Luteolibacter sp. LG18: one gene and its partner. The protein of the gene in region 1 binds, or shares a complex with, the protein of each later gene. Links are inferred from orthologs where the notes say so. Each region holds a gene or a part of one and is shown in the gene's direction. Other genes may lie near its edges. The genes, in order: rpsG and tig.

Evidence for each region.
Region 2: the proteins of rpsG (region 1) and tig are in contact, whole or in part, in a crystal structure (PDB 3GTY), measured with the Thermotoga maritima proteins. The link is inferred for Luteolibacter sp. LG18 from one-to-one orthologs. Residues at the interface, in WP_004081843.1 of Thermotoga maritima: Lys34, Lys52, Lys55, Glu59, Arg62, Gln63, Glu66, Asn67, Lys69, Val71, Arg95, Ala109, Lys110, Lys111, Gly112, Arg113, Pro114, Glu117, Glu121, Ile124, Ala125, Tyr127, Asn128, Asn129, Thr130, Gly131, Lys135, Asp139, Arg142, Met143; in WP_004081061.1 of Thermotoga maritima: Glu122, Val124, Val129, Leu130, Tyr133, Glu188, Gly259, Ile262, Tyr263, Glu266, Ser270, Glu273, Gln274, Glu277, Arg308, Gln311, Ile312, Ser315, Tyr316, Glu325, Arg329, Arg336, Leu363, Phe366, Trp367, Arg373, Leu377, Arg381, Leu384, Glu387.

The regions. Positions count from the first base shown.
Region 1 is NZ_AP024600.1:2,313,326-2,325,202, forward strand. What follows is about bases 5,786-8,532. They hold rpsG (30S ribosomal protein S7), read left to right. Parts: upstream 5,786-6,795; coding sequence 6,796-7,269; downstream 7,270-8,532. Other genes in these bases: rpsL (30S ribosomal protein S12), read left to right, coding at 6,345-6,755; fusA (elongation factor G), read left to right, coding at 7,327-8,532. In the rest of the region: llg_RS09670 (ExeM/NucH family extracellular endonuclease), read left to right, coding at 1-1,159; llg_RS09675 (hypothetical protein), read right to left, coding at 1,270-1,944; llg_RS09680 (hypothetical protein), read right to left, coding at 1,959-5,321; more of fusA, read left to right, coding at 8,533-9,489; rpsJ (30S ribosomal protein S10), read left to right, coding at 9,522-9,830; rplC (50S ribosomal protein L3), read left to right, coding at 9,886-10,521; rplD (50S ribosomal protein L4), read left to right, coding at 10,561-11,169; rplW (50S ribosomal protein L23), read left to right, coding at 11,193-11,477; rplB (50S ribosomal protein L2), read left to right, coding at 11,522-11,877.
Region 2 is NZ_AP024600.1:4,922,255-4,934,315, forward strand. What follows is about bases 9,131-12,061. They hold tig (trigger factor), read left to right. Parts: upstream 9,131-9,897; coding sequence 9,898-11,226; downstream 11,227-12,061. Other genes in these bases: llg_RS19695 (hypothetical protein), read right to left, coding at 9,131-9,518; llg_RS19705 (ATP-dependent Clp protease proteolytic subunit), read left to right, coding at 11,422-12,061. Outside these bases: llg_RS19635 (hypothetical protein), read right to left, coding at 1-80; llg_RS19640 (DUF58 domain-containing protein), read right to left, coding at 122-979; llg_RS19645 (MoxR family ATPase), read right to left, coding at 991-1,962; llg_RS19650 (TlpA disulfide reductase family protein), read right to left, coding at 2,018-3,043; llg_RS19660 (hypothetical protein), read left to right, coding at 3,817-4,251; llg_RS19665 (MarR family transcriptional regulator), read left to right, coding at 4,430-4,891; llg_RS19670 (laccase domain-containing protein), read left to right, coding at 5,036-5,638; ispE (4-(cytidine 5'-diphospho)-2-C-methyl-D-erythritol kinase), read left to right, coding at 5,635-6,480; llg_RS19680 (alpha/beta hydrolase), read left to right, coding at 6,574-7,506; llg_RS19685 (SGNH/GDSL hydrolase family protein), read left to right, coding at 7,544-8,308; llg_RS19690 (SRPBCC family protein), read right to left, coding at 8,511-8,969; more of llg_RS19695, read right to left, coding at 9,036-9,130. UniProt on the Bacillus subtilis protein: Involved in protein export. Acts as a chaperone by maintaining the newly synthesized protein in an open conformation. Functions as a peptidyl-prolyl cis-trans isomerase.

The DNA.
Region 1 (11,877 bases):
CGACGGTTTCGGTTCCGCCAGCGCGGTGCAGGACATGGTGAATGCCCTCAATGCCGCGGCCCCGTCCGGTACCGTGTATGCCTTCTCGAATCCCGGTGTCTCGCCGATCGGCACGGATGAGATCACCTGCGCCTTCATCTACAAGACGAACACCGTGGCTCCGGTGGGCGCGGCGGTGGTGAATACGGCAGCGATTTTCAACCGCCCGCCGCTTGCCCAGACGTTCCGCCAGATCTCGACCGGCGAGAAACTCACCGTCTGCGTGAACCACTTCAAATCGAAGGGTAGCCCGCCGACCAGCGGCGTGGACACCGACCAGGGCGACGGCCAGAGCGCCTGGAACAACCGCCGCACCCAGCAGGCGACCACCCTCGCGAGCTGGTTGGCGACGAATCCGACCGGCGACGCCGATCCGGACATCCTGATCGTGGGCGATCTGAACGCCTATGCGAAGGAAGACCCGATCACCGCGCTGAAGAACGCCGGCTACACGAACCAGATCGAACGTTTCGAGGGCGAGGGCGGCTACTCCTACCAGTTCGACGCGCAGTTCGGCCACCTCGACCACGCGCTCGCCAGCCCAGGCCTGCACACCCAGATCACCGGTGCCCAGTCCTGGCACAACAACGCCGACGAGCCGGTGTTCCTCGACTACAACACCGAATACAAATCCGCCTTCGCGCAGACGGTGAACGACGGCGACACCCCGTGGCGTGCCTCGGACCACGACCCGGTGGTGATCGGCGTGAGCCTCGGTGGCTTCGGCCACTGGATCGCGGGTTATCCGCAGGTAGGTGGCCTGACGGGTTTCCGCGATGACTTCGACCACGATGGCATTCCGAACGCGCTGGAGAACTTCTTCGGCACCCATCCGGGCGTGGCCAACGGTGGATTGACCCTGGTGTCCTCCACCGGCACCGGTTGCACCTTTCGCCATCCGCGCGGAGGCTCGGTCGCGACCGATCTGAGCGGATCCTACGAGTGGTCCAGTAATTTGAGCGATTGGAAGGCCTCGGGCGCTTCCTTCGGCGGGGCCACGGTGGTGATCGGCGCGACCCCGGTGTCCGCGGACACGATGGAGGTGACGGCGAGCGTCACCGGCGGGAGTGTCCAGCAGTTGTTCCTCCGCGTGAAGGTTCAGGCGCCGGACGCGCAGTGATCCGCGGTTCATCCTCTTTCCAGACGAACGGGAGCGCCGCGGTCCGGCGCTCCCGTTTTTCGTTTTGGGGTAGCCACGCTCTTCCGAGCGCGGCTACGGGAGAATCTTCGTCACAGATTCGCCTGCGCCTTCTGGGTTTCCGGCGGTGGCACGAATTCGTCCACCGCGCGGTAATCCAAGCGGCCATTCGCGGGGTTTTTGAAGAAGAACACGTAGGCGCGGGAGTGGTCGTCGACCGGCCAGCGGGTGGTGCTGAGCACGCGGTTGCCAGTGTCCTGATGAATGCCGAAGCCGACGTCGTAGAACTTCTCGGCACGGGCGCCCTCAGGTTTGATGATCTGCCCCTTTTCGGCGGTGATGACGAACTTGGTGGTGCCGATGTAGCCCATGACCGTCTCGTCGCTATGGTTGTAGAAATAGACGTCGCCGGCCTTGAAACCGGTGCCGTCGGTGGGGATCACGATCGCCTGGTAGCCGCCCGCCTTTGCCGGGATGAGCAGGGACACGAAGGAATCTCCGGAATCGGGGAGCTGGATGTTCGCGATGGCCGCGTCCGGCTGCTTGCAGCGGAGCTGGAACGCGCGGCCGGGAACCTCGATGGGCTCGGAGAGGTGGTTCACGGTGAGATCGAAATCCACCGAACGTTTCTCGCCCGCGACCATCGCCACCTGGCCGGCGGCGGAGGGCGCTCGTTCGGCGAGGAAGCGGACGCGGGGATGGCCTTTCTCCTCGGCCGCGAGGCCGCAGGCGGAAAGAAGGAGCAGGAATAGGGCTGTACGATGCATGGTCAGGCTGGGGTTCAGACTTCGGACGGCAGCAGCCAGCGGAAGGACACGATCTGGTAACGGCGGCCGAAGAGCTGGTTGAGGGGGGAGAGCGAGGTGGTGGCGGTGGTGGATTTGTTGACCGGGTCCACCAGAGCGCTATCGCGGCTGACTTCGGCCTCGCACCAGGCGCGGGCGGTGACCTTGCCACTGCTGTCCACGGATTCGCCGTAGCCGCGGATCACGAAGGTATCCGAGCGGGCGGAGAGGTAGGGCGCGATCGGGGTGAGGATGTCGGCTTGCTTCACCACTCCGGGGATGCCGTATGCGGCCGGGCCGTTCTCCGCTTCCGGGAAGGCGTAGCCACGGCCGGTGGCCACCGCGGCGGCGCGCGAGCCGCTGTTGTAGGCCTTGTTGATCGAGACGTCGGCGGAATCCAGCGCGCTCTGGAGCGTGCCGGCCTTGGCGAGATCCTTGTCGCTGCCGGGACGGCGGTTGACGAAGTCGGCCAGCGACAGGAATGGGCCGCGCTTGCGGACCTCGATCACGATGGCGCGGGCGAGTTCATCGATTTCCTTGTCCTTGAGCACCCGGTGGCCGGTCCACTGCGGGGAGGAAACCACGGAGCCGAGATCATCGCCTTCGGCCACCACGTCTTCCGGATTCTGCAGACCGACGACAGGGGTGCCGTTGGCGTTGACGGCGGTGGCCGCACCGCTGGCGTCGCGCACGGCGACCTGCTGGTTGCGCAGGCCGGCGAGGAAGGTGCGCCAGGCCTCCACCGAGGTGGAGTTCACGTTGAACATGCCCTCCACGCGGATCGCGGAAGCGAACTCGGTGGCGGCCGCGGCGTTGGGCGTGTCACCGTCGAACCAGCGGCCGAGAAGGGCCTCGGGGGTTTCGCCGGTGTCGACGGGGGAGTAGAGATAGCGCGAGTTCGGCAGCGGGCGGATGCCCTTGAAGAACTGCTGGGTGACCTGGCGCTGGCCGATCTTCGCGGAGAACGAGTCGGCGGTCTGCGGCGCGGCGCTGGAGAGAAACCAGTCGTCCCACAGCGCCTTGTTCGCCAGATAGGAGTGGTCGGCGAGTGGCCGTGGGCCATCGAGTGAGGATTCGGTCTGATTCGATCCGATCACGGCGGGGGCGATCGAGTTGCCGATCGCGTGGCTGATCTGGGGCAGCAGGTAGGAGCCCTGCGAGAGCTGGGTGCCGCTCCAGGTGAAGCCATTGGCGAAGGCGTTTTGGAACGCGGCCAGCGAGGCGAGCGGTTCGCGCGGCACCGAGTGGGTGGTCACGAACGGGGTGCCGGACTGGGCGGTCACGCCGCCGCCGAAGTAGCTCTGGCCCGAGGGGGAGACCTCGAGGTTGCGGTTTCTCCACGAGTCGAGCGGCTCGACCCGGACCTCGAAGGGCAGGGTTTCCAGTTCGTCCGCGGACAGCGTCTGGAAATCGGAGCCAGCGCGGGGATTGTAGCGGGCCAGGAAGCGGCCCGGGCGGTCGGTGTCCTGTTCGGTCTTCGCAGTGAAGGAGAAGATCATCAGCGGTTCCTTGCGGCCGACCAGTTGCGAGGCGGTCAGCGGGCGGGTGGCGGAGGCCGGGACCTTGTCGAAGAACGGAAGGTTCTGGTTGGCGTACAGGCGGGCGCTGGGTTTGCCGCCCATGTTGTCGATCGACATCCCCGAGTTCAGGCCGAGGCTTTCGCCGCTGGCGGTGCGGTCCTCCTTGTAGAACGTATCGTTGGCAGTCAGGAACCAGGCTTGGGTGCCCATGCCCTGGTTGCCATTGGGCAGGACCTCGTATTTCAGCGTCTCGGTGGTATCGAGGTAGATGGCGGAGCTGCCGTTTTTCACCGGGATCGCCACGCCGCCGCCGAAGTTCCAGCCGGCTTTGGCCTGGATGGTGTTGAGGCCGGGATTGTAGGTCGTGGGGCTGGTGTTCGGGCCCTGTGAGAACATGACGACCTCGCCGGGGCGGAGCACGACGGGTTGGCTCTTGCCGATGACGAAGGTCAGGTAGTTCGCCGAGCCGCCCATCATGTTGGTCATGCTCAGCGTGAGGTCGCCGCTGGCGCGCTTCAGTTTGAAGTCATACGGGAGCTGCCAGAATTTCACCGAGTGGTAGGCCGGGGTGATGACCAGCGGCACGTCGAGCGGGTTCCAGTAGGTCACGATCGGATCGACCACCATGTAGAGCTGGACCTTTGCGGCTCCGGAGACCGTGGCCGGGATGCCGTAGAAGGAGAGGATGGTCTTCGTGCTGACGAAGGTCGGCTGCTTGTAGAGCGTGGAGGGATCGGCCTGGAGGGTGGCGAGATTGCCCGCGATCTGGAGGTAGGGGGTGTTGCTGCCGAGCGAGCCGCCGGTGGTGTAGGTGAAGCTGCCACCGGTTTTGAGCTGCTTGTAGAGGTTGTAGTAGAGCGAGAGTTCGCCTTGGTTGATGCCGTTGGCCCCGCCCGCGGTGTAGAGCGCGGTGTTCATCACCGTGCTCAGCGGCTGCTCGAGCTGCATCGAGAGGTCCTTGCGGAAACCACCGCTGCGGACGTTGGTCAGCAGGCCGGTGGAGCGCCCGGCGAGATCGTGGAACAGCGGTTTCGGGGCGTCCGGGGCGGAGGCGAGCAGCTCACCCTGTTTCCAGCCGGTGAGGTTTCGCACTTGGGTATTGGCGGCGGTGACGGTAGCGAACGGCTTTTCGCTGCCACCGGTGGTGGCCAGTTCCAGCGCGGTGCGCGGGGACGATTGCAGGCCTTGGCGGGTGGCGGCGAGATCCTTCGAGGTTCCCGGAGCGGGCGTGGCGAGCGGGGCTTTTACGCCTTGGTCGCCGACCCACCAGCCGAAGCGGGACGCTACCTTGCCTGAGGCCTGGCAATCGATCAGTGGGACTTCGACGAAGCCGGTGGCGGAAGCTCCGACGGTGCCTTTGCCGACGACCTCGACTTTCGAGCCGCCAGACGCCGACTTGGCGTAGGCCGGGTTGCGGGCGTCGGTTTCCGGAGCGGAGACCAGCCAGCGCTGAAACTCGGGGGTGGGGCGGTTGGCGGCGGTATCCGTCCACGATTTGTAGACGCCGGTCCAGTGGCTGCGGGTCGGTTGGGCCGCGGTGGCCTTGCCATCCGAGGAGGCCGCGAGCTGGTCGGCGGCGATGGTGATGCGCTGGTCGGGACCGGTTTGTTTCTGAAGCTCACCGATGGCGAGTTGCAGCGCCAGCCGCGCGTTGGCGCGGGCGATCGCCTGGTTGGCCTGGGATTGGGAACTCCGCAGAGTGATGGAGGACAAGGACAGCAGGCCGATGGCGAGCGTGGACAGCAGCACCATCATCAACAGGGTCACAAGCAGGCTGAAGCCGCGCCGAAGCCGACGGCGAGCCCAGCGGGAAAACACAAACGAACTCGGGCTTTTCATAATTCTAGGTCTAACGGATGGAACGGAAACTCGAATGTATGGCCTTTGTGCCTCAAAAGATTCTTATTGCGTGCAATGGGGTCGGTCGCATGAAAGAGGCTTCGAGGAAGCGGGGTATCAGACCCCGGGGGAAGGCCGGTCCGCTTGCCGACGGGGCAAGCAGGAGGGAGAAGGTGACGGGTAACGGTTCATGCAATGGCCCCCATCATGCGCCCGTTTGCGACATCCCGGCAGTCGGGTGTTCTGCCGACACGCCAAAATTCCCCCGCCAATTGCCAAGTGGGTGGGGAAAACCATCGTCCTGATCGCTGATGGGAGATGGCCTGTCGATGGGCCGGAATGATCCGTCCTCAGCCTTCTTTCCGGTGTCCGGATCGCGGCAGGCGTGGCGGACGCCGTCCTTTGGATTGGTGCTTTGCCTGCTTCGACCGCACGCCGCTGCGGGTGGAGCCGGGTTGCGGGGCATGGCCCGGCTGGTTGCCGCATCGTATGATATAGCGGTCTGGATCCCGATCCGGAGGTGGTGGGAGGCGCGAGTGGTGCCTCACCGGGGATGCCCGCGATCCGGCGGGGCTTCCGTCCCGGATGGGGGAGTGGCGGTGGAATGGCCGATTTCAGGAAAAGAAGTCCGGAAGGCGGGGAGGGTATTTTCGAACTTCCGGAGGCCCCAGATCCGGCAATTTTTTAAGGGCAAGGTGGAAAAATGCGGCCGAATCGGGGTGTTCAAGGGCCGAATCGGGGCCCCCTTGCCGATTCATTTCATTCATTTGCAGAAAGTTGCGTGGTTGGTGTGGGGGTGTGCGATGAAGTGCAAATAATTTCAAAATAGGGCTTGTCAGATTCCGGCGGATCACTAGATTCGCCGCCCCGCATTGCGACCTGAGCGCCTCAAAACGACAGCTCGCCTACATGGGATCAATTTTATCGGGTGCAGCTCCGGATAACAGGCTCCTGCGAGGATTCTCGCCGGCGCTCTGGTTTGCACTCGAAGCACGATGCAAATCCAGAACCACGCAGGATAACATGCCGACCATCAATCAGCTCGTTCGCAAAGGGCGCCTCACTCCGGCTGAAAAGTCGAAGTCGCCAGCTTTGGTGAACTGCCCTCAGCGCCGCGGTGTCTGCCTTCAGGTGATGACCCGCACGCCGAAGAAGCCGAACTCCGCGCTTCGTAAAGTGGCCAAGGTTCGCCTGACGAACGGCTACGAAGTCATCGCCTACATCGGTGGTGAAGGGCACAACCTCCAGGAGCACTCCATCGTCCTCGTCCGCGGTGGACGTGTGAAGGACCTTCCGGGTGTCCGCTACCACATCGTTCGTGGTTCCCTCGATACCCTCGGTGTCGACAAGCGCCGTCAGTCCCGTTCCAAGTACGGTGCCAAGCGTCCGAAGCCGGGCCAGGCCGCCGCTCCTGCCAAGGGCAAGAAGAAGTAAGCCTTCTTTCATCCGACTTTAACACCAACCACTTCCCGCCATGCCCCGCCGCAAGCGAGTTTTCACCAAGCCGGACCGTAGCGATCCGCGTTACGCCAGCCCCCTCGTCGGTCACCTCATCAGCAAGGTCATGCACGACGGCAAGCGCTCGCTTGCCCAGCGCATCGTCTACGCCGCGATCGACAAGGCCAACGAGGGTGTCGACACCGTCGACCCGCTCGAAGTCATCACCCGCGCGATCGAGAACGCCAAGCCGCGCGTCGAAGTGAAGTCCCGCCGCGTCGGTGGTGCCACCTACCAGGTGCCGCTCGAAGTTGCCGCCGACCGTTCCGAGTCGCTGGCGATGCGCTGGATCTGCACCTACGCCCGCAATCGCAAGGGCACCCCGATGCACGTCGCTCTCGCCAACGAGATCAAGGACGCCGCCAACAACCAGGGCAACGCCGTTCGCAAGCGCGACGACGTCCACAAGATGGCCCAGGCCAACCGCGCCTTCGCCCACTTCCGCTGGTAATCACAGCTTCGCAGACGCTCCAGGAAACTCCAACGCCCGCCGGTCTCCGGCAAGACGATGTCCGCCAACCCCAACAGTCCAAACCGCCAGTATACGCTGGAGCGCACCCGAAACATCGGGATTGCCGCTCACATCGATGCTGGCAAGACGACGTTGACGGAGCGGATCTTGTTCTACACGGGCATGATCCACAAGATCGGTGAGGTGCACGATGGTGCCGCCACCACCGACTGGATGGAGCAGGAGCGCGAGCGCGGCATCACCATCACCTCCGCCGCTGTCACCACCGAATGGTGGCAGCGCAACGAGGACGGTGTGATCAAGCTCTTCCCTGAGCTCAAGCAGCGCATCAACATCATCGACACCCCCGGCCACGTGGACTTCACGGCCGAGGTGGAGCGCTCGCTCCGCGTGCTCGATGGCGCGATCGTCGTGTTCTGCGGCGTCGCGGGCGTCCAGCCCCAGACCGAAACCGTCTGGCGCCAGGCCACCAAGTATCACGTTCCGCGGATCGTGTTCGTCAACAAGATGGACCGCACCGGCGCGAACTTCCAGAACGTCTTCAACGAGGTGAAGGAGAAGCTCGGTGCCCACGCGGCCCGCATCCTGATCCCGATCGGTGCCGAGGATCACCTCGTCGGCCAGATCGACGTCGTGAACCAGAAGGCCATCTTCTATTCCGACAACGATAAGTTCGGCTCCACCTACGAGGTGCGCGATCTTGACGACGACCAGAAGGTCGTCGCCGAAGAGGCTTACGCGGAACTTGTCAACGCCGTCGCCGATGTGGACGACGAGCTCGGTGAGAAGATCCTCATGGAGGAAGCCTTCACCAAGGCCGACCTCAAGGCTGCCATCCGCCGCGCCACGATCGCCAACAAGCTGATCCCGGTCGCAGGTGGTTCCGCTTTCAAGAACAAGGGCGTCCAGTATCTCCTCGATGCCGTTGTCGACTACCTCCCGAGCCCGCTCGACCTGCCGCCGGCGGTCGGCATGGATCCGGACGACCACGATCGCCACATCGAGGTCATCACCTCCGACAACGAGAAGTTCGTTTCGCTCGCTTTCAAGCTCTGGGCGGACAAGTTCGTCGGAAAGCTCGTTTTCTTCCGCGTCTATTCCGGCTCGATCAAGAAGGGCGACACGGTTTACAACCCGCGCACCCGTCGCTCCGAGCGTGTCGGCCGCTTGATCCGCATCCAGTCCAACGAGCACAAGGACGTGGATGTCTGTTACTCCGGTGACATCGCCGCCATGGTCGGCATCAAGAACGTCACCACCGGCGACACTCTCGCCGCCGAAGACCACGACGTGGTCCTCGAACCCCCCACTTTCCCGGAACCGGTCATCTCGATGGCCGTCGAACCGAAAACCAAGGCCGACCAGGAGAAGCTGGCGCTTGCCTTGGGCCGCCTCTCCGAAGAAGACCCGACTTTCATGGTCAAGACGGACGAGGAGACCGGCCAGACCATCATCGCCGGTATGGGCGAACTCCACCTGGAGATCATCGTGGACCGCCTGAAGCGCGAGTTCAAGGTGGAGGCCAACACCGGTGCCCCGCAGATCGCTTACCGCGAGACCATCACCAAGGGTGCCCTGGGTGACGGCAAGCTCGTCAAGCAGTCCGGTGGCCGCGGCCAATACGGCCACGTGCGCATCGAGATGCGCCCGAACGAAAAGGGCAAGGGCCTCACGATCGAAAACAAGGTCGTGGGTGGCGAAATCCCGAAAGAATACATCAACGCCGTCTACAAGGGCGTGAACGAGTCGATGACCAATGGCATCATCGCCGGCTATCCGGTGATCGACGTCCACGTGGACATCCTCGGTGGTTCCTACCACGACGTGGACTCGAACGAAAACGCGTTCACGATGGCCGCCATCTTCGCGATGAAGGATGGCTTCAAGAAGGCCAAACCGATTCTCCTCGAGCCGATCATGGCCGTGGAAGTCTCCACTCCGGACGACTACCAGGGCGACGTGATGGGCGATCTCAACCGCCGCCGCGGTCAGATCCAGAACATGGAAACGAAGGGCCGGCTGGCCGTGATCCACGCCAATGTCCCCCTCAAGGAAATGTTCGGATACTCGACCGACGTGCGCACCATCTCCTCCGGCCGCGCCTCGTATTCGATGACCCCATCGCACTTCGAGCAGGTCCCCAACAACATCGTCGACCAAATCGTCAGCGAACGCACGGGCTACTCGAGCCGCGACTGATCCACTCTCAAGCACCAACCCCTTCACACGTCATGGACAACCAGAAAATCCGCATCCGCCTGCGCGCTTTCGATCACCGCGCGATCGACCGCTCGGCCCAGGAAATCGTGGAAACCGCCAAACGCACCGGTGCCAAGGTGGCTGGCCCGATCCCGCTTCCGACCCGCATCGAGAAGTTCAGCGTGAACCGCTCCGTCCACGTCAACAAGAAGTCGGCCGAGCAGTTCGAGATCCGCACCCACAAGCGCCTCCTCGACATCGTGGACCCGACCGCCCGCACGGTGGACGAGCTCAAGAAGCTCAACCTTCCGGCCGGTGTCGACATCACCATCCGCATCTGAGTTGCCGTCCGGGTATCTCAAGTCTCCAATTTCAAATTTCACATTCTTCCACGCCATGTCTCTCGGACTCCTCGGCAAAAAAATCGGTATGACCCGCCTTTTCGACGAAAAGGCGCAGAGCATGATCCCCGTGACCGTCATCGACGTGTCCGGCAACACGGTGCTCCAGGTCAAGACTCCTGAAAAGGACGGCTACACCGCCGTTCAGGTCGGCTACGGCGACCAGAAGGAGCAGCGCGTCTCCAAGCCGGATCTCGGCCGCTTCAAGAAGGCCGGCTCCACGCCGAAGCGCTTCGTCAAGGAGTTCCGTTTCGCCGCTGGCGAGACTGCTCCGGAAACCCACCCGGGTGTTGAGCTGTTCGCCGCCGGCCAGTGGGTCGACGTGATCGGCACGAACAAGGGCAAGGGCTTCCAGGGGGCCGTCAAGCGCCACGGATTCGGTGGTCTCAAGATGACCCACGGCTCCATGATGCACCGCCGGACCGGCGCCATCGGCTGCCGCTCCACTCCGGGCCGCGTCTGGAAGAACCAGAAGATGCCGGGACACATGGGTGACGTGAAGAGCACCGTCCAGAACCTCAAGATCGTGGCGGTCCGTCCGGAAGACGGCGTCATCCTCATCTCCGGTGCGATCCCGGGCGCGAAGGGCAACTACGTGACCGTCCGCGCTGCCAAGAAGAAGTCCGCCTGATTCCGGGCCCAACGCAGAACCCCGTAACTGATTCCAGCCATGCCCGCGAAATCCTTCACCGCTGAAGACGCGCAAGCCGCCAATGTCGTCCTCGTCGAGGCCGACCGTGGTTCCCAGGCCGTGCACGACCTCGTGACCGCCTACCGCGCGAACCGCCGCTCCGGTTCCGCCAACACCAAGACCCGTGGCGAAGTCCGCGGCAACAACAAGAAGATCTACAAGCAGAAGGGCACCGGTAACGCCCGCCACGGCGACAAGCGCGCCCCGATCTTCGTCGGTGGTGGCGTGGTCTTCGGCCCGCGTCCGCGCGATTACTCGAAGAAGGTTCCGAAGAACGTCCGCAAGCTCGCGCTGCGCCGCATCCTCGGTGACCTCGTCCGCAGCGAGTCGATCCACGCCGTGGACACCTTCTCGATCGCCGACGGCAAGACCAAGACCTTCGTCTCCACCGTGGAAGGCCTCGTCTCCCCGGGCAAGGTCCTGATCGTCTCGAACTCCTTCGACGACGCCACCTACCTCGCCGCCCGCAACGTCGTCTGGGCCCAGCTCGTCACCGCGCTGGAACTCAACGTCGAGCAGCTCATCCTCGCCGATTCCGTCCTCCTGGTTGGTGACGCCGTGGCGACCCTCGCCCAGCGCACCGCCTGAACCCCGGACCCACCCGCACGACCATGAAAGACATTTACCAGGTCATCAAGAACGTCCACCTCAGCGAGAAGGCCACCCTTCTGCAGGAGACCAACAACGAGATCACCCTCCAGGTCGACCGCAAGGCGAACAAGCTCGAGATCAAGCGTGCCGTGGAGCAGCTCTTCGGCAAGAAGGTCGAAGGCGTCCGCACCGCCAACGTCACCGGCAAGCTGAAGCGCCAGCGCCGCGCCGACGCCGGCCGCACCGCCCACTGGAAGAAAGCCGTCGTCCGCCTCAAGCAAGGCGAATCGCTCGACCTCGTCTGATCGAGAGTCACTTACCCGCGAAAACTCGAAACTGAACGCGAGTCATGCCCCTTCACAATCTCAAGCCCGTCACGCCGTCCGCGCGTTACATGTCGCTTCCTTCCTTCGAGGAGGTCACCAAGACCAAGCCGGAGAAGAGCCTGCTCGAGCCGATCAAGCGCTCCGGCGGCCGTAACAACACCGGCCGCATCACCTGCCGCCACATCGGCGGTGGCCACAAGCGCCACTACCGCCTGGTCGACTTCAAGCGCCGCAAGTTCGACGTGCCGGCGACCGTGGTTGGCATCGAATACGATCCGAACCGCACCTGCCGCATCGCCCTGATCCAGTATCAGGACGGTCAGAAGTCCTACATCCTCGCCCCGGCCGGCCTCGAAACCGGTGCCACCGTGGTGGCCGG
Region 2 (12,061 bases), 2.6 Mb from region 1 along the record:
TCGAGCGTGACCGCGTAGTCCCGCTCCAAGCCAATGTCGCCCGGCTTCGGAACCGCTGCCGCAAACTGGGCCGACGCCATGGCGCAGGCCGCCACGCGAATGAATCCAAGGGAGCGCGATCTCATCCGTTCCTCCTCGAGTTCGTGCGGTTCTTCAGGAAATGCCGCAGCCGCGCCACGATCGGTTCGTCAGTCGGCAGCTTCAGATAATCCACTCCGGCGCGGGCCAACGGACCGGCCGTGTCCTCCGTGAGGAATCGCGTGCCACCCCGGGCCACGAATTCCTTCCCGGACTCCGCCTCCAGGCCCCGCAGGATTCCGGCGCGAAGCGCCCCGCGTTCCGCCGGGTCCTCCAGATGCAGCACCGCGCAATCGTGGTCCTGCGCCATCAGCTTGATCGCGGGCAGCGCGTCCGGATCGTGAAGGTCGCTGATCACCACGAACAGGCAGCGCTGTTCCACCCGCGGGATGAGTTCCCGAACCCGCTTGCCGAGCGTCGTGCCCTCGCTGAAATGCAGGTGCCGGAGTTGGTGCAGCCATTGCAGGATGATGCCGCGGGAAAGCGCCGGTGTGTGGTGCAGCGCGCGCTCCCCCACTCCCATCAGGCCCACCGGGTTCATGTGCTCCACCGCCGCCAGCGCCAGCCCGCCGGCGATCTGCACCGCCCACGCGTACTTGCTCATCTTCAGCGAGCTGATCGACATCGAGGCCGAGGTGTCCACCAGCAGATACACGGGCATCTGCTTCGGGGCCTCGTATTCCTTCACGTGAAAACGCCCGGTGCGGCCGGTCGTCCGCCAGTCGATGAACTTCACCGGATCTCCCGGCTGATAGAGGCGCGATTGCACGTACTCGATGCCCGAGCCGAGGAAAGGCGAGCTTTCCTGGCCATAGGCGAGCGCGTTGGCGAGCCGCTTCACGGCCACCTCGAACTGCCGCGCGTCGAGATGGTCGGAGGGCAGGGTCCCGGAGGGTTTCATCGGGCGCGGGATCAGCCGAGTTGGTGAAGCAGCTCCTCGAGCACCTGTCCCGGCTTCCGGCCTTCCGCCAGCGCCTCGTAGCTGAGGCGAATGCGGTGGAGAATGACGTCCTCCGCCAGTTCGAAAAGATCCTCCGGCACCACGTAGTCACGCTGGTTCACGAACGCCCGGGCCCGCGCGGCCTGCACGATGGAAAGACTGGCGCGCGTCGAGCATCCCATCTCGATCGAGGGATGCGTGCGGGTCAGGCGGATGAGCTCCACGCAGTGCTTCATGAACACCTCGCTGACATGCACCGCCTGCACATCGGACATCGCGGAAATCAGATCCTCCAGGCGGCACACCGGCTCGGCGTTGATCATGTCGAACGCACTCTTCGGCATCGCGCCGCCGTCGACCTTCTTCAGGCCCATCTTCAACTGGCGGCGCAGCACTTCCTCCTCCTGCTCGGCGGTGGGATAGTCGATGCGGTGGCACAACATGAAGCGGTCGAGCTGCGCTTCCGGAAGCTCGAACGTGCCCGCCTGCTCGATCGGGTTCTGGGTGGCGATCACCAGGAACGGCATCGGCAGCGGATGGGTCGCGTTGCCGATCGTGACCTTGCGCTCCTGCATCGCCTCCAGCAGCGCGCTCTGCACCTTCGGCGCCGCGCGGTTGATTTCATCCGCCAGCAGCAGGTTCGTGAACACCGGACCCTGGTGGGTGCGGAAACGGCCGGTCGCCTGGTCAAGCAACTCCGAACCGATGATGTCGGACGGCAGCATGTCGATCGTGAACTGCACGCGGCTGAACTGGAGGTCGATCGCCTTCGCCACCGAGTTGACCAGCAGGGTCTTCGCCGTGCCGGGAACGCCCAGCAACAGCAGGTGGCCGCCGGTGAGCAACGCGATCATCATGCGTTCGACGACGACGTCCTGGCCGACGACGACTTCACTGACGCGCTCGCGCACGGCCTGGACGAAATGGGTTCGGGTATCAATCATGGAGGATGCTGGAACGAATGGGAAAAGAAAATGGTGAGGTTCTGGAGGGAGGACCTCAGGGCTTGAGGTTCGGAGCGGTCGGGGCGGCTTGCTTGGCCTTGGCCTGAAGTTCCGCCGCGCGGTCCTTGTCGCCATTGAGCTCCGCGATGCGCGCCAGCGTCGTCAACGCGACAGCCTGCGCAGGACCCGCGGCCGCTGTCAGCGGGGTCGCGATCTTTTCCGCCGCGCTCCGCAACGGTGCACCCGCGTCCGGCTGCGCCACCAAGTGGGCCGCGATGGACACCAGCACCTCGGGTTGCTTCGCGTAGTCCTCGCAGAGGATCTTGCCGAGTTCGAGCGCGTCGCCCGGCTGCTTCTTCGCCAGCAGCAGGTCCAGCTCCGCCAGGCCACCGATGTAACCGAATTTCCCGGTGAGCGATTCCTGGAGCTGCGCGATGGTCGCCTCGGCCTCGTCCAGCTTGCCCGCGCGGATCTCGGTCTGGGCGCGCGCCGCCAGTTCAGCGGCCTTCGCGCTCGGTGCCGTCGCTTCCGCCGTCGGCTGGTCGCCGGAGGAGGACTTGATGGAGGCCTCCGCCAGCAGTCCCTCGATCAACGATTCCTTCAGCTCCATCGGATGGCCGATGTAGGCGAGCGCGCCCTTCTTGTTCACCACGAACGCGCAGGGGATGCCGTTCTGGCCCGCCGCGGTGAGCCAGTGCTTCGCCATCCAGCCACCTTCGCTCTTGTTGTCGTCCACCGTCACGCGGTAGCTCATTTTCCCGGCCATCTTTTTGACGAACTCGGAAACCTTCGCCGAGTCCTCGCCGAGGTTCTGCCCGATGACCACCAGGCCCTTGTCCTTGTATTTCTTCTGCAGCTCGTCGACGTGCGGGATCGAGGCAATGCACGGCCCGCACCAGGTGGCCCAGAACTCGACGATGTAGACCTTGTCCCCCTCGAACTCCTTCACTTCCTCGCCTTGTGCCCACGCGCTCACCTGGATCTTCGGCGCCGGATCTCCGGTTTTCAGGACAGCGTGGGCCGCAGGCGCGGACCAGACGTACGCAGCCACCGCGGGCAAGCAGAAGAGCCAGGACTTCATCGGGTTTGGGATCGGGTTTCAGTGTTCGGAAACGTTCCTGCCAGCGGGCGCGTTTCGAGAATGTGCGATCCAAAACGCCGCAAAACCCGGAATCCATCTCTAAATTGTTGGAATATAGAACCACTCAACTCACTAGGGATTCCTTACTCCTCATGACGGGATCGGAGCAGATGCGGACAATCATTGGGACGTCCCCACCGTTCTGATCGACCAGCCCCAATCCCTCGATGTCATCGGAGCGAACCAGTGGCTCCTCCACCCGAAAATAATCGTGCCAGGATCGGGCTGCTCAAACCCACCTTCCCCTCATCAGCCCATCCAACTCGCCACAAAAAAGCCGACCTTAAATAGGTCGGCCTGAATGGCGGAGCGGGAGGGATTGCCGCCGCTTCGCTCCGGCCCTGTCACCTTGCATGCTTCGCATGAGCCTTGGCACGCCGTTGCCAACGGCTACCGCGGTCGAACCCTCAAGAAGCCTCGCGGCGCTCGGCAAGGGTTCTCGCCCCTCCCTCCGCCAACAGGTCACGCGGATCACAGACACAAAAAAGCCGACCTTGATGAGGTCGGCCTGAATGGCGGAGCGGGAGGGATTCGAACCCTCGGTAAGGTTTCCCCTACGCCTCTTTAGCAAAGAGGTACTTTCGACCGCTCAGCCACCGCTCCGTGTTGCTTGCGCGGGAGCGTTGAACCACAGGTGACGGAGATCGTCAACATCCTCGCGCAGAAAATTCATCGGCTTGCAGGAAAGTCCAGCCGCGAGCACCTTCAAGGCCATGAACCGGGCCACTGGAATCCTTCTCACCGTCCTCGTCACCGCCTCGCTGCCCGCCTGCTCCTTGTTCCATTCTGAAAAGCCCAAAAAGGAGGAGAAGCCGAAGGAGCCCGCCACCAAATTGGTCGGCCGGATATCTTCCATCTCCGGCGACAAGAAGTTCGTGCTGATCCAAAGCTACGGCCAATGGGAGGTCCCCACCGGAGCGATCCTGACCACCCGGGCCGGCGAAAACCGGGTCTCGAACCTCCGCTGCAGCGGCGAGAAGCTCGGACAATTCGCCGCCGCTGACATTCAAGCAGGCCTGCCGGAGGTCGGGGATGGCGTCCTCTACACCCTTCCCATCGAGGAAGAGACGTCCAAACCGATCCCGGAACCGCCTTCGGATAAAAAGAAACCGGCGGAAAACATTCCCCCTCCCCCCTCCGCCCCCTGATTCCCCCCTTGCAGGACGAACCAAGCGGCGTAATTTCAAAAACTTGGACTCCCGATAATCAGGAAGTCTTAAATTTTCGCAGTTTGGAGTTGAATACTATTTGGCATTCCTGCTAGTTTTCCTCTCGCAAAGGCTGTGCTCCCTTACTTGTCCCGAAGCATGAACACTAAAACCAGCCATGAAACTGAGCACATCGAGCGCGTCGAGCGCGTCGGTTCAAGCCGATGCGGATCGTCTCGCTGACTTCGTCTTGTTTACGCAGCGTAGCTGCATTCTGAACCTGTCGTCCGAACTCAACAAAGGAAACGTGTCATTCCCCCAGTTCTTCCTTTTGACGTATCTTTCGAGCGAGGAATATCTGACCATGTCGGATATCGCGAAGAAGATGGGCCATTCGACCGCCGCGGCCACTGGCCTCGTCGATCGGCTGGAGAAGCTGGCCTATGTGGAACGTGTCCACGCTGCCGAAGATCGTCGTAAGATCATGGTGCGTATCACCGCCAAGGGCGCCGAGCTTGTCTCGAAAATGCGCAAGGAGATCGCCAGTGACCTCGCGGGAATCCTCGCCGGCATGGATGAGGACGAGGCGGAAGCCGTCGAACACACGAAGCGCGCCATCAAGGGCCGCGCCATCGCGTGAGCGTCGGACTCCGCTAACGAAACCCGCTTGGCGGATCCCTCGCGCCTCCGTTACGGTCGCTCCGTGACGGAGGCGCCCCCCTTTCTAGACCCTATCAATTCCCTGCCCGGTTTCCGGGCCACCTGGATCCCACGCATTCCCGGCGTGGTGGTGGAAGATGCGGACCGCGATGAAGCGATGCGTCGTCTGCGGCCACATCATGAAAACGCGGTGGCCGCCTTCGGTGGCACGGCGGAAAGCTGGTGGCGCGCCGAACAGGTGCACGGCACCGGCGTGGCCGTGGTGCCCGGAGCGGAAACGATTTCCGCGCCGGACGGTTTACCGGTGGTGCCCGGTGTCGATGGCCTGGTAACGAACACTCCCGGCACGGTCCTGGCCATTTACGTGGCGGACTGCGGGGCCATCTGGCTGGCGGACCAGCAGACCGGAGCCATCGGGATGCTGCATTCCGGCAAGAAGGGCACGGAGGGAAATATCTTCCAGACCGCCTTGGAGACCATGGCCCGCGAATTCGGCACCCGGCCGGAGGACGTCACCGCCGTGCTCGGCCCGTGCATCCGCCCGCCGCACTACGAAATCGATTTCGCCACCGAGATCGGACGCCAGGCGGAGCAGGCCGGGCTTGCCTCGTTCACCGACTGCCGCGAGAACACGGCCACCGATTTGGCCCGTCACTACAGCTACCGCATCGAGATGGGCAAGACGGGTCGCATGATGGCCCTCATCACCCGCGATTTCCCCGCATGATCCAAGTCTCCGCTCCCGCCAAACTCAACCTCTCGCTGCGCGTGGTGCGTCGGCGTGAGGACGGTTTCCACGAACTCGACACGCTCATGATCCGCCTGCCGGGATTGGCGGACACCCTGGAGTTCCGCGAGGCGGAGGCGTTCGCGTTCTCCTGCTCCGATCCCACGGTGCCGGGCGATGAATCGAACCTGGTGGTGAAGGCGATCCGTGCTTGGGAAGCCGCCGCCGGACGGAAGGCGGAATGCCACGCCCACCTTGAAAAGCACGTGCCGCACGGCGCGGGCCTCGGCGGTGGCAGCAGCGATGCCGCCAGCGCGCTGGCGGCGGTGAACGAGATGCACGGCACGCCATTGTCTTTGGAGCGCCTGATCGAGATCGCCGGCAGCTTCGGCTCCGACATTCCTTTCTTCCTGATGCCGGGCGCGGTGCGCTGCACCGGCCGCGGCGAGGTTCTGGAACCAGCCCCCTGCCCGCCCGCATTGCCGGTGCTGCTTTTGAAACCGGGTTTCGGGGTGGCCACGCCGGATGCGTACAAGCGATGGAAGGATTCGCAGCCGCTGCCGGGCGTCCGCTATGACGCTCAGGTCTTCTCGTGGGGCGAACTCGTGAATGATCTGGAACGACCGGTCTTCGAGAAGCACCGCTTCCTCGCCGAGGTGAAGGAATGGCTGCTCGATCGGCCGGAGGTGGCCGGGGCGCTGATGAGCGGTTCCGGCTCGACCATGCTTGCCGTGCTCCACGATCTGGCGTCAGCCGATACCGTGGCAGAAGCCGCGCGAGCCGAGCTCGACCCGGGATTGTGGTCGTGGGCGGGACTCACGGATGGCGGGGTTCCCGCGTAACGCGCACAGCGGCCTGCCAGACGATTCGTTTCCATATCCCGGAAAGGAATCTTGAAAATTGCATGGAATTTAAGACGTTGATAGCGACGAATCATGCCGAAATCCCACCTCCACCTCTTTCTAGCCTTGCTGGTCGCGATCATGACCCTGCCATTGTCCGCGGAAGAACCGTCCGCCGCGTGGTCGCCGGACTACTGGCAGAAGATGCCGAGCGACGAAATGCCCCTCTGGCCGAAGGGCGCTCCCGGAGCCAAGGGCAAAGAGCCACAGGACATCCCCACCCTCACCCCCTTCTTCGCGCCCCCCACGAACGCCACCGGGGCGGCGATGATCATTTGTCCGGGAGGCGCTTACGCGAAACTCACCCCGCATGAAGGGCTCTATTACGCGTTTTGGCTGAACGAGATGGGCATTTCGGCATTCGTCCTGAAATACCGCCTCGGCACCAATGGCTACCATCACCCGGCGATGATGAACGACGTCCAGCGCGCGATCCGCTACGTCCGGGCGAAGGCCCCGGAATGGAAACTCGATCCGAAGCGCATCGGAATCATCGGCTCTTCGGCGGGCGGGCATCTGGCCTCGACCGCGCTCACGCATTTCGATCCCGGTCAGGCGGGTGCCTCCGATCCCATCGAGCGGGTGAGCTCCCGACCCGACCTCGGCATCCTCTGCTATCCGGTGATCACGCTCGGACCGGCCACCCATGAGGACAGCCGGAAGAACCTGCTCGGTGAGCAACCGGACCCGGCGCTGGTCGATTCGCTCTCGAATGAAAAGCAGGTAACCAAGGACACCCCTCCCACGTTCATCTTCCACACCGAGGACGACACTATCGTGAAGGTCGAGAACTCGCGGCTCTTCGCCGCGGCCTTGAAGCAAAATGGCGTCCCCTTCGCCCTGCACCTCTACCCTTCCGGCCCCCACGGCATCGGACTCGGCAGCCGGCAGTGGGACCCGCAGCACCGCCATCCGTGGACCGGCGAGTGCGCGCTGTGGCTGAAGCAAATGGGTTTTGCCCGATGAGCGCGGCAACGCCAGCATCCTCCAATCGAACCATTCCATGCGTTCCCTGATTCCGTCCATCTCCCGGTCGATCCGAGCACTGGCTTTGCCGGTGCTTTTCCTGGGACTCCTGTCCGCGACCCATGCCGCCGAGGAACCGGTCCAGTCCCCCTTGCCCGTGAACTTTTTCAAAAACCTCCAGACGGCCAAGCGGGAGACCGTGGTGGTCTATGGCACCAGCCTGTCCCACACCGCCGCCTGGCCGCAGGCGTTGAAGGGCTACTTCGACCAGCGGTTTCCCGGCAAGGTCGAGGTGATCAACAGCGCGCAATCCGGACAGCAGTCGAACTGGGGCCTCGCCAACCTCCAGGAGCGGGTGCTTTCGAAGAAGCCCGACCTCGTCTTCATCGAGTTCTCGATGAACGACTCCGCCACCAAGCACCAGATCCCGGTCGAGCAGGCGGTGAAGAACCTCGACGCCATGGTGAAAGCCCTGCGCGAGCAGAACCCGCAGGTGGACATCGTGCTCCAGACCATGAACCCGGCGTGGGACTCACCCGCCGAGCCGCCGGAACGCGCGTCCGCCAAGGCCCGGCCGCATCTCGCGGATTACTACGAGAGTTATCGTGGCTACGCCCGGGAACACGGGCTGCCGCTGGTGGACCACTACCCGAACTGGCTGAAGCTCCAGCAGGAGCATGAAGAGCAATTCAAGAAGTGGATTCCCGATGGCACCCACCCAATCCCGGAAGCCAGCCTGGCGGTAACTTGGACGGCGATCGAGGCCCTTCTTGAGAAGGCGAGGAATGCGGCAGCGAAGTAGCACAAGTTTCCAACTTGCGGTAGGGAAGATCCACGAACACCTCCGCACATCCAGTCGCCCTGGTCGACGGAACCTCATAGTCCGATTGTTCCTGTACGAGAACGCGCGAGCGCTCCCACCCACAAGCAGGAATGCTTGTGCTACATTTGCTGCGCCGGAGCGGAAGAACCGCCCCGACTGCAAATGGGAAACCCGCGCTATTTCACATCTGATCCGGAATCTCCGGCTCGGTGAGCTTCGCAAGGAGTTCCAGCGATTCCTGCCAGCCCATGTAGCAGGCCTCCACCGGGATCATGCCGGGGATGCCTTCCTGGGTGATGTTCACCTCGGTCCCGCAGAACACCTCCCGCAGCTCGACGGTGGTGATCATCGTGCCGGGAAGATTGGGGTCCTCGAACTGGTCGTCGTAGCGGAGGCGTTCGTTCGGGACGAGCTCCAGGAACTTCCCGCCGAAGGCGTGGCTGCTGCCGGTATTGAAGTTCGTGAAGGACATCCGGTAGGTGCCGCCCACGGTGGCGTCCATGTGGTGGACCTTGCCGGTGAAGCCGTGCGGCGGCAGCCACTTGGCCATCGCATCGGGATCGAGGAAAGCGCGGTAGATGCGCTCGGGCTTGGAACGGAGGACGCGGTGGAGGCGGACGGTATTGGTGGTGGCACTCATGGTTGTTTCAAATGGGGTCGTTTCATCTAGACGACGAACGGCCCCGGCGCAGCAGGACATTTTCCGTCACATTTTTTTCCGGCCGAATTGCGTGCGGTTCCGCAGGTTGAATTCAAATTCATGGGGCCCATTTGAGAGTAGGAATCCATCCGCACTACAACTCTCAACCGTCACCTCACCGAGGAACTCCAGTCGAATGCCGCGAGTTTCAAAACGAACCTCCTCTCCTGAGATTTTGTCCACCAATAAGGGATGTCGCCCGCCGGTCATTCCTCCTTGTTCGATTACAACGATTGCCTTGAGCGCCGGCAGCTCAAGATAAGACTGTGAATCGAGAAGCGGAAACACCTTCCCACGGACATGCAGTAGGCGGGTGGATCCCGAGTGCACATTGAGATTCTTGAAAAATGCATCGTGGAGATTTTCCACCCAAGGTTCGTGATCACCGAAGTGACGCAGTCTGGGAAAATAGAGCACCCCGAAGAAAATCGCGGGAAGCGCCAGCCCCCACCCAACACCGCGAAGGCCCTTCACAAATTTCGATGCCATCGCTCCAATGCTCCGCAATTTTCCCGCCAAAGGAAGGCCTTAGTTCAGCTCCCGATCACAACGGAACAGTATCGAATGGCAGGACGCCTCTCAACCAACCGAACTGAGCGAGCCCGGCGATCAGGTGACAAACTCCGTTCAGATGGAGGGGTAACGGTCTTCACGCTCCTGGCCCTCTCTCTTTCGAGCTGCTGAATCATCAACTTCCGTTGACTAAGACGTTACCGTCCCGGTTTTGCCCCGGGAATCCTTGGATTCCGCCCCGCCGGGCTCCCAATCCCCACCGAATCGGGGCGGAATGGCGAATACCCGGTTTGACAAGCGGGCCGGAGCGGCCCTAGCTTCCCGCCCCCGGCCGTACCGTGCCGGTCCCGCCACCATGAACATTGTTGTCGAAAAGCAGCCCAAGTGCGTCGCCACCCTCCGCGTCGAGATTCCCGCCGAGCAGGTTTCCGGCGAGCGCGAGCGCATTGTCGCGGGTTACACCAAACAGGCCAAGCTGCCCGGTTTCCGCCCCGGCAAGGCCCCCCGCAAGGTCATCGAAAAGCGCTACGAGAAGGAAATCAGCGAGGAACTCCGCGACCGCCTGATGCAGGAAGGCTGCGATGAGGCGCTCCGCAAGGAGTCCCTGAAGGTGCTCGACTTCGGCGTGCCGGAGTCCACCGAATTCACCGCCGACGGCGGTTTCTCCTTCTCCACCCGCATTCTCCTCGCCCCGGAAATCACCCTTCCGGAGTACAAAGGCATCCCGGTGAAGGTCCCGGCCGTCGCCGTGCCGGATGAAGAACTCAACAAGCAGCTCGACGGCCTCCGCGAGCGTTTCGCCGATTTCAACACGCTGGAAGGCCGCGCCCTCCAGACCGGTGACTTCGCCGTGATCGACTACACCTCGACCACCGAAGGCAAGCCGCTCGAGGAATTCCTCGGCAAGCCGGCCGGTTACATCGGCGGCCGCGAGGGCTTCTGGGTCCGCATCAACGACGACTCCTTCCTCCCGGGCTTCGCCGCCCAGCTCGTCGGCCTGAACGCCGGCGACAGCAAGGAAGTGACCGTGACCATCCCGGCCGATTTCCCGCTCTCCGACCTGCGCGAGAAGGAAGTGGTCTTCGCGGTGACCGTGAAGGAGCTCAAGGAAGCCGTGCTTCCGGAGCTGGATGACGAACTCGCCGCCAAGCTCGCCCCGGGCAAGACGCTGGAAGAGATCAAGACGATCATCCGCGACAACATGGAGCGCGAGCGCCGCCGCCAGATCGACGACCTCAAGGTCAACCAGATCGTGGAGCACTTCAACACGCAGGTCGAATTCGACGTGCCGGAAGAACTCCTCGCCCAGGAGACCCAGAACCAGGCCGACGCCATGGTCCGCCAGGGCATCCAGTCCGGTCTCTCCCAGGAAGAAGTCGAAGCCCAGCAGACCGAGATCTTCGCGAACGCCGGCAGCCAGGCGAAGTCGAACATCAAGACCAACTTCATCCTCCAGGAAATCGCCCGCGCCGAGAACATCAGCGTGAGCGACCAGGAGCTGGTGAACCACCTGGTGGCGATCGCCAACTCCCGCAAGCAGGCTCCGAAGAAGTTCATCCGCGACCTGCAGCGCTCCGGCCGCCTCCCGGGCGTGCGCAACTCGATGCTCGTCGGCAAGGCGATCGACTTCGTGGTCGAAAACGCCAAGGTCGAGGAAACCAGCGAGCCGCTCGGCGAAGCCTGATTTTCCGGCCGCGGTGAACACCGCGATCGAGATTCCTTTTAAAAAAGCGCCGGGTGCATCCACCCGGCGCTTTTGTTTTGAAGAAGCCACCAAACTAGCCGCAAGGGGCCATTGACATTACAGACGGGCGCGCCAAGGTCGGGGAGAACGATGAACATTTCGCAGACGCCGAATTTTCCAAACGTCTCCCGCGCCATGGGTCCTCAAAACAGCTACTATGTCCCAGTCGTCGTCGAAAACGACGGCCGCGGTGAACGCTCCTTCGACATCTATTCCCGTCTTCTCAAGGACCGGATCATCTTCATCGGCACGCCGATCGACGATTTCGTGGCGAACTCCGTGATCGCCCAGCTCCTCTTCCTCCAAATGCAGGATCCGAAGAAGGACATCCACATCTACATCAACTCGCCGGGTGGCTCGGTGACCGCCGGTCTGGCGATGTACGACACGATGCAGTTCCTGACCTGCGACGTGAACACCTACTGCATCGGCATCGCCGCCTCGATGGGCTCGGTGCTGCTCACCGCGGGCACCAAGGGCAAGCGCTACTGCCTGCCGAACTCCCACGTGATGATCCACCAGGTCTCCGGCGGTGCCCAGGGCACGGCCTCCGACGTGGAGCGCACCATCGGCTTCATGTTCAACCTGAAGAAGCGCCTCAACGGCATTCTCGCCAAGCACACCGGCAAGTCGGTGGAGCAGATCGAGCGCGATTCCGACCGCGACAACTACATGAGCGCGGAAGAGTCCATGGCCTACGGTCTGGTCGACAAGGTGCTGGAAAGCCGCAAGCAACTCCCGGACGCGGTGCTTTCCGCGATCGACGAGAAGAAGG